DNA from 3 places in the Catenulispora sp. GP43 genome. Region 2 is predicted to be linked to each of the others. Evidence: riboswitches for the same ligand, from Rfam matches in the RefSeq annotation. Region 2 holds a riboswitch; each other region holds the start of a gene.
What was found. A riboswitch is a leader RNA that binds a small molecule or an ion and turns the genes downstream of it on or off. The one in region 2 is predicted to bind cyclic di-AMP.

Region 1: another riboswitch for cyclic di-AMP. It lies ahead of ABH926_RS19590 (transglycosylase SLT domain-containing protein); the one in region 2 lies ahead of ABH926_RS41890 (NlpC/P60 family protein).
Region 3: another riboswitch for cyclic di-AMP. It lies ahead of ABH926_RS34625 (NlpC/P60 family protein); the one in region 2 lies ahead of ABH926_RS41890 (NlpC/P60 family protein).

What each region holds. Positions count from the first base shown of each region.
Region 1 is NZ_JBGCCT010000009.1:45,488-47,748, reverse strand. Features, by position in the region: gene ABH926_RS19590 (transglycosylase SLT domain-containing protein) at 96-1,061, opposite strand; cyclic di-AMP (ydaO/yuaA leader) riboswitch at 1,073-1,224, opposite strand; gene ABH926_RS19585 (AAA family ATPase) at 1,488-2,261, shown strand, end outside.
Region 2 is NZ_JBGCCT010000030.1:134,426-136,686, reverse strand. Features, by position in the region: gene ABH926_RS41895 (PH domain-containing protein) at 1-374, shown strand, start outside; cyclic di-AMP (ydaO/yuaA leader) riboswitch at 588-787, shown strand; gene ABH926_RS41890 (NlpC/P60 family protein) at 805-1,914, shown strand.
Region 3 is NZ_JBGCCT010000021.1:27,151-29,411, reverse strand. Features, by position in the region: gene ABH926_RS34625 (NlpC/P60 family protein) at 1-966, opposite strand, end outside; cyclic di-AMP (ydaO/yuaA leader) riboswitch at 996-1,164, opposite strand; gene ABH926_RS34620 (exonuclease domain-containing protein) at 1,793-2,261, opposite strand, start outside.

The sequences.
Region 1 (2,261 bases), on a different contig from region 2:
CTAGGCCTGATACAGGACGGCCGAAGCCCCCGAACGACGATCCGTTCGGGGGCTTTCGGTTGTCAACACAGGGGAACCGGTGGACCGGTGCGGGATCAGTACCCGTACCAGCAGGAGCCGCCGCAGCGCGCCGCGACGACGGAGTCCAGCGAGCCGTAGACGGCCGCCGCGTAGCGGACGCCGGCGATGATGTTGGCCACCGGGTTGTAGATGTTGCCGTAGCCCGGCAGCGCGTACGCGTTGAACGTCGGCTGGATGGTCTGCATCAGACCGATCGACGGGTGGCCGGCGGCGGCGTTGGAGTCCCAGCCGTTGGTGGCGCTCGGGTTGCCCGCCGACTCGTGCATCACGGTCTGGTAGATCGCGTTGTACGAGACGTAGTAGCCGTGCGCGTTCAGGATCGAGATGGCCTGCTTGATCCAGCCGTCCAGGTTGTTGGCGTAGGTGCCGGTCGACGCCGAGGCCGCGGTGGCGCTCTGGGTCGTGGTCTGGGTGGTGGTCTTGGCCGACTGGGTCGACTTCACCGGCGCGGACTCCACGACCGGCTGGTTCGAGGTCGAGGTCGAGGTCGAGGTCGAGGACGAGGTCGACGCCGGGGCCGCGGTGCCGTTGGCGCCCGGCAGGTTCAGGACCCAGCCGGTGATGATCAGGTTCGGGTCCGACAGCTTGCGGCCGTCGGCCTGGGCCTTGCCGGTGTTGAGCTTGAAGATCTCCGGGTACTTGCTGCCGTCGCCGAGCTTGGCCTGGGCGATGCCGGACAGGGTGTCGCCGGAGCGGACGGTGTAGCTCTCCGAGGCCGGGGCGTCGGTCTTGGGCGCGGCGGCCTTCGGGGCGGCGGCGACCGGGGCGGCGGCCGGGGCCGGAGCGGCGGCGGCGACGGCGGCGGCCACGGCCGAGGCCGGAGCCGGAGCCAGGGCCGGGGCGGCCACGGGGGCGGCGTGCGGCGCCGCGGCGAACGCGGGGGCCGCCGAGGCGAGGGTCGGGACGGCGACCGCGCCGAGGGCGGCGGCGGTCAGGGTCAGGCCGCGGGAACGGCGGCCGAGCACCAGGGGAGTGCGCATCTACGTTGTGTTCTTCCTCTTTGACCGCCTACCGGGTTAGCTGACGGGTTCGGGCGAAAGAGGCTGCCCTACCACTTCGGAAGCGGATTCACCCCATTGGGACGTGGGTCCCCGGTTCCCGTCCGGCGCTTTGCACGCTTTTGGGATTCGGCGTAGGCAGCCGGTGTCCCGATTTCCGGGTCTAAGGACCGGCGTGCCTGGTCTGCGACCGTAGCGGGACCAGCGGCGGAAATGCACGCTGAGATGGTCTCGAAAAGATAACAACGCGCTCGGTAGCTGCGGCTTCTATATCCAGTGATTGATTTCGATGCGGAAAACGCGGAGGAATCGGACATAAGGTATTTCGCCGTATGTCAGAGACGCTCTGTGCACGAGCCGGTACTTCGGACTCGCCAATAGGCCGCAGACGGGAGGACACTTCCTTGCGTGAAGGACGCACCAGCGATACTCGGCCGGCAGCAGACGCTCGAGAAATGCATGGCGGCGTTGGCCGCCGGCGGCGGGGTCCTGGTCAGCGGCCCAGCCGGAATCGGCAAATCAGCGCTGCTGGACGCGATCGGCTCGGCGTGCGCGGCGGCCGGGCAGCTGGTGCTGCGCTCCGCCTCGGCGGCGGCCGAGTCCTGGCTGCCCTATCTGGGCCTGTACGACCTGTTCTCCGACGCCGTCGCTTCCCGGCCAGAAGTGGTGCCTTATCACCTGCGCCCGGCCTTCGACGGTGTCCTGATGCGCTCGGTCCCCGACGGTGCGGCCACCGACCAGCTGGCGATCCGCGTCGCGGTGGTCGAGGCGCTGCGTGCGCTGGCCGCGGAGCGTCCGGTGCTGTTGATCCTGGACGACGTCAACTGCCTGGACTCGGCCACCGCCGAGGTGCTGGCCTTCGCCGTGCGCCGCCGCCAGGGCAGCCGCGTGCGCGTGCTCGCCGCCGAGCGGCTCTCGGAAGGCCAGGAGCCCACCTGGTGGGGGCTGCTGCCGGAGGACGCCGTCGAGATCGCCCTGGGTAACCTGCCCGGCCCGGTGGTCTCCGAACTGCTGCGGACCCGCCTGGGCCTGCGTCCCACCGACAAGCTGTCGCAGCGGATCCGGGACGCCAGCGGCGGGAACCCTTTTTACGCGCTGGAGTTGGGCCGCGCCGCACTGCGATCGGGGACCGTGGTCCAGCCCGGCGACCCGCTGCTGGTGCCCGAGCGCCTGCGCGGCCTG
Region 2 (2,261 bases):
ACGGGCGGTTCAACGCCAAGGCCGTGGGCGACGCGCCGCTGGGCAAGCGCGGCCTGGACTACATCTCGCACGTGGAGCAGACCTGGCTGGAGATCAGCAACCTGTTGTACGGCCCGGGCGCCAAGTCCGGTCCGAAGGATCCGCAGGAGGTGCGCATCGTCGGCGCGGTCCTGCCGGACATGAACGGCGAACCGGTCGAGATCGTCATGCCTCCGGTATCCGTGAAGAGTCCGGCAGATGACGACAAGGCACACCCTGTGAACGCGGCCATGCTCAACGTGCGGTCTTTCCGTGATGCCAAGGGCGAGCGGGCGTTTGAGACCGACGTCACAACGGCGGGCAACAAACGTCGCAGGATTCGCTTTTTCCACTAACCGGACATCCGTGTCCGAGGCCCAGGTCGCCCCCGAAACGGGAGCGTCTGGGCCTTCTTCTTCGTATACAGCCGGTTTCCGACCCTGCCCGAAGGGTGGCCGGTATCTAAGCGTTCGCTGAACGAATCATGGACTTGTCGCTTGTTAGGCAGGCCGCCGGTGACTAACGTCCACAGGGCTTCGCCGCTCCCAACGGGCCAGCAGGTACCGGGCGTCGAGGCACCGCCGAGTCCGCGCCCGTCGCGGAGCCGGGGAACCAGGTTCGTCGGCGCGGCCCGAGCGGTAAGCGAGGGTGGCGCCAGTGGGGTGAATCGGTCGGCGTGCACTCGCCGTCGTGTGTGCGCGTGCGACCGTAGGGCTACTTCTTCAGTCCGAATCCGTCAGCTAACCCGGTAGGCGGACAAGGAGGAGATGGAGCCCAGAAGCTCGCATGACTGTCACCGCCCGACATCGTCGTCCGCGTGCCCCGAAGTACACCAAGCTGGCCCTCGGCGCGGCCGCGGCCGGGACCATGGTCCTGGTGCCCAGCGTCGCCAACGCCGACCCGCAGCCCACCATCGCGCAGGTCAACGACCAGCTCAACAAGCTCTACCAGCAGGAAGCCTCCGCCGACGAGGCCTACAACGCCGCCCAGGACGCCCAGGCGAAGCTGCAGCAGCAGGTCGACGGCATCAACCGGCAGATCACCGCCGAGCAGGCGACCATGGACCAGACCCGCACCCGCCTCGGCGGACTGGCCGCTGAGCAGTACCGCAGCGGCGGCATGGACCCCACCCTGCAGGTGATGATGCAGGCCGACCCCTCCACCATGATGGAGATGTCGGCCACCGTCGGCCGCGTCCAGGCCAACAACGCCGACACGCTGACCCTGCTGGCACAGCAGAAGGCGGACCTGGCGGCCAAGGCCAGGCAGGCCGCGGCCAAGATGGCGCTGCTGGACCAGCAGACCAAGGCCGCCGAGGCGACCAAGAAGCAGTACGACGGCGACGTGGCCAAGGCCCAGGCGCTGCTGAACTCGCTGCAGGCGCAGCAGCGGGCCGCGCTGGAGGCCGAGCAGGCCAGGCAGCGCGCCGCGGCCGTGGCGGCCGCCCAGGCGGCTTCGCAGAGCTCGACGTCGTCCTCCGGCTCGTCCTCGTCCGGCTCCTCCTCCAGCGGCTCGACCAAGGTGACGATCCCGTCGGTGTCCGGCCGCGCCGCCGCGGCGGTGGCCTTCGCCCAGTCGCAGATCGGCAAGCCGTACATCTTCGGCGCGACCGGCCCGGGCGGCTACGACTGCTCGGGGCTGACCCAGGCGGCCTGGAAGGCGGCCGGCGTATCGATCCCGCGCACCGCCACGGCGCAGATGCAGGGGCTGCCGGCCGTCCCGGCGTCCTCGGCCCAGCCGGGCGACCTGGTGTTCTTCTACGGGAACAGCAGCTACGTGGACCACGTCGGCCTGTACATAGGCAACGGCCTGGTCATCCACGCGCCGCACCCGGGCACGAACGTCGAGATCGCCGCGGTCAGCACCATGCCGCTGGTGTCCTACGCCCGCCCCTGAGGCACCGCTAACCCGTCCGTGCGCGGCGTGCGCCAGTTCGTCCCGGTCTGTGTGGGTCCGGGACGAACCGCTGCGCGCCGCGCGCGGGCACGGGGTCTGGCCTGGTCTTTCTCCCCGAAACCGGGCCGGACGCCACCGGCGAGGTGCGGGGTCCGCGGCGGCGCGCTGCCGGAGCCGTCCAGGCTCGGTCAAGGGCGACCAGGGGCCTGGACAGGGCTCTGGACAGGCTCTGGACAGTGCGCGTAGACAGCCGTACCCGGGACGAGTGGAACGGCTCCGCATTTTTGCGTAGTACTGCTCACAGCTCCTAATAGGCCCCGCTGCTGTTAAGCTCGGGGGCACAGACG
Region 3 (2,261 bases), on a different contig from region 2:
CGGCATCGCGGCGTGGATGATCATGCCGTTGCCGACGTATATCCCGACGTGGTGCAGGCTCCCGTAGTAGATGACCAGGTCGCCGACGGCGATGTTGGCCTCGCTGACCTGGGGGAACTCATAGGCCTGCGCCGAGGAGGAGTGCGACATCGACACCCCGGCGGCGCCCCAGGCGGCCATCGTCAGGCCGGAGCAGTCGAAGCTGCTCGGGCCGTCGGCGCCGTAGACGTAGGGCTTGCCGAGCTGCGCCTTGGCGAACGCGACCGCTATCCCGGCGCGGGCGTTCGGCGCCGGCGGCAGGTTGGCCGGCGTCTTGACGTTCTGCTGGTTGGCCTGCGTCTGCTGCTGCTGGTACTCGGTGCGCTGGGTCGGCGTCAGCGAGTCCAGCAGGGCCTGCGCCTGCTTTTCCTTGGCGTCGATGTCGGTCTTGTTCTGGGCCATCTCGTCGCGGGTCTTCTGCAGCTGCTGAAGGTCCGAGGAGGCCTCGGTCTTGTCCTGGTCCAGCTGGCGCTTGATCTCCTGCGCGGTCTGCATCGAGGCGGCAGAGCGGGTGGACACCTCGGAGTTCGCGGTGGCCTGCTGGAGGAAGTTGTCCGGGGAGGCCGACAGCATCAGCTGCAGCGAGTCGTCCACGCCGCCGGCGCGGTACTGCGCGGCGGCCAGGCTGCCCAGCGAGGACTGCGCGTTGGTCAGCTGCGACTGCTCCGCGGTGATGCGGGCCTGGATCTGGTTGACCTTGTTCTGCAGCGCGGCCAGGTTGGTGGCCGCCTGGTCGTACGCCTCCGAGGCCTGCTCGGCCTGCTGGTGGAGGTTGTTGACCTGGTTCTTGACATCGTTCAGGTTCGGCGTCGGGTCGGCGTGGGCCAGACCCGGAACCAGGGCGATGGAACCGACCGTGGCGGTCGCCAGCGTCACCGCGGTACGGGGGGCGGTGATCGTCTTCTTGGACGCGCGGTGAGTGGTCACGGTTTTGTGGGACGCCACTAGGGCGACTCTCCTTCTCTCCCTGCCGCCTACCGGGTTAGCTGTCGGGTTCGGGCTGAGAAGCGTGCCCTGCAGGCCGCCGCGCGGGGGTACGCAGCGGACCGATTCACCCCTTGGCCCCAGTGCATGCGGGCCGGTGGGACTTGTGGGTCCCCGGTTCCAGATCGGCGCTCCGCCCTCGGACCGTGTGGGAGTCCGTGGAAACGGCGGGTCGCGCTTCGCCGGATTCGGCGTGAACTCCCGCCACCGTCCAGGTTGGGCGGCGTGGTTACGGGGGTCCGGCCGTAACCCTAGCGAGACCCCGAACGACAAAAGGGATCGGCCCAGGACGCTATACCAGGATTTTACTTCGCCAGGCGTTTAGTGGTCCTGATTCAGTCCGGGCTGTCCTGGTTCGGACTGGGTCGATCGCGTGGTTCTTTCCGACGTGTTGTCGGCATCATCGATCGGGATCACGGGTGCAAAGCGCGAAAGTGCTGTAAGAGTGCCTGCTGGTCCGGCATTTCGCCGGCTCGGCGGCGCGGCCGGCCGGGATCGCGGCGGCGCTATGCGGCGAATGTCAGTGGCCTGTTTAGACGACAGCGGCGGGGGGGGGCGGGGGGGGGGGGGCCCCCCCGGGGGGGGGGGGGGGGGGGGGGGGGGGGGGGGGTTGGGGGGCGGGGGGCGGGGGCGGGGGGGGCGGCGCCCGCGGGCCCGCGGGGGGGCGATCGGGGCTTTGGTACGGGGCCTTAATCCCCGCCCGGGGGGGGCCCCCGGGGCCCGGGCCCCCCCGCCGCTTGCCTCTACTGCTGTGGGGGTGTGTTCTGTGTCACGCCGAGGTGGCCAGCGGCCGGGTCGGCCACTCCGGCTCGGCGTACGACTTCTCCCCGCGCCGCTCGCGGAACGCCGCCCGGTCCGCCTCCTGCTCGGCCTTCCAGCGCGCCTGCGCCTCGTGCAGCCGCACCGCGTCCAGCGTCCCCACCGCCGGGTAGCTGGCGCCGATCACCTGTGCCAGGTTCATCGCGGCCAGCGCGTCGGCCGCCGCGTCGTGGGCGTGGGTGATGGTCACGCCGTAGAACTGGCACTGCGCCTCCAGCGTGCGCGCGCCCTTGCGGAACTTGTCCATCTGCCGGTCGATGACCAGCGGGTCGATCACCGGGGCCACCGGGGCGCGGGAGGCCAGCGGGGTCAGGCCGTTGCGGGCCAGCTCGGCCTCCAGCAGCGTCAGGTCGTAGGGGGCGTTGAACACCACCAGCGGGGTGCCGGCGCGCAGCTCGGTGGCCAGCGCGTCGGCGATC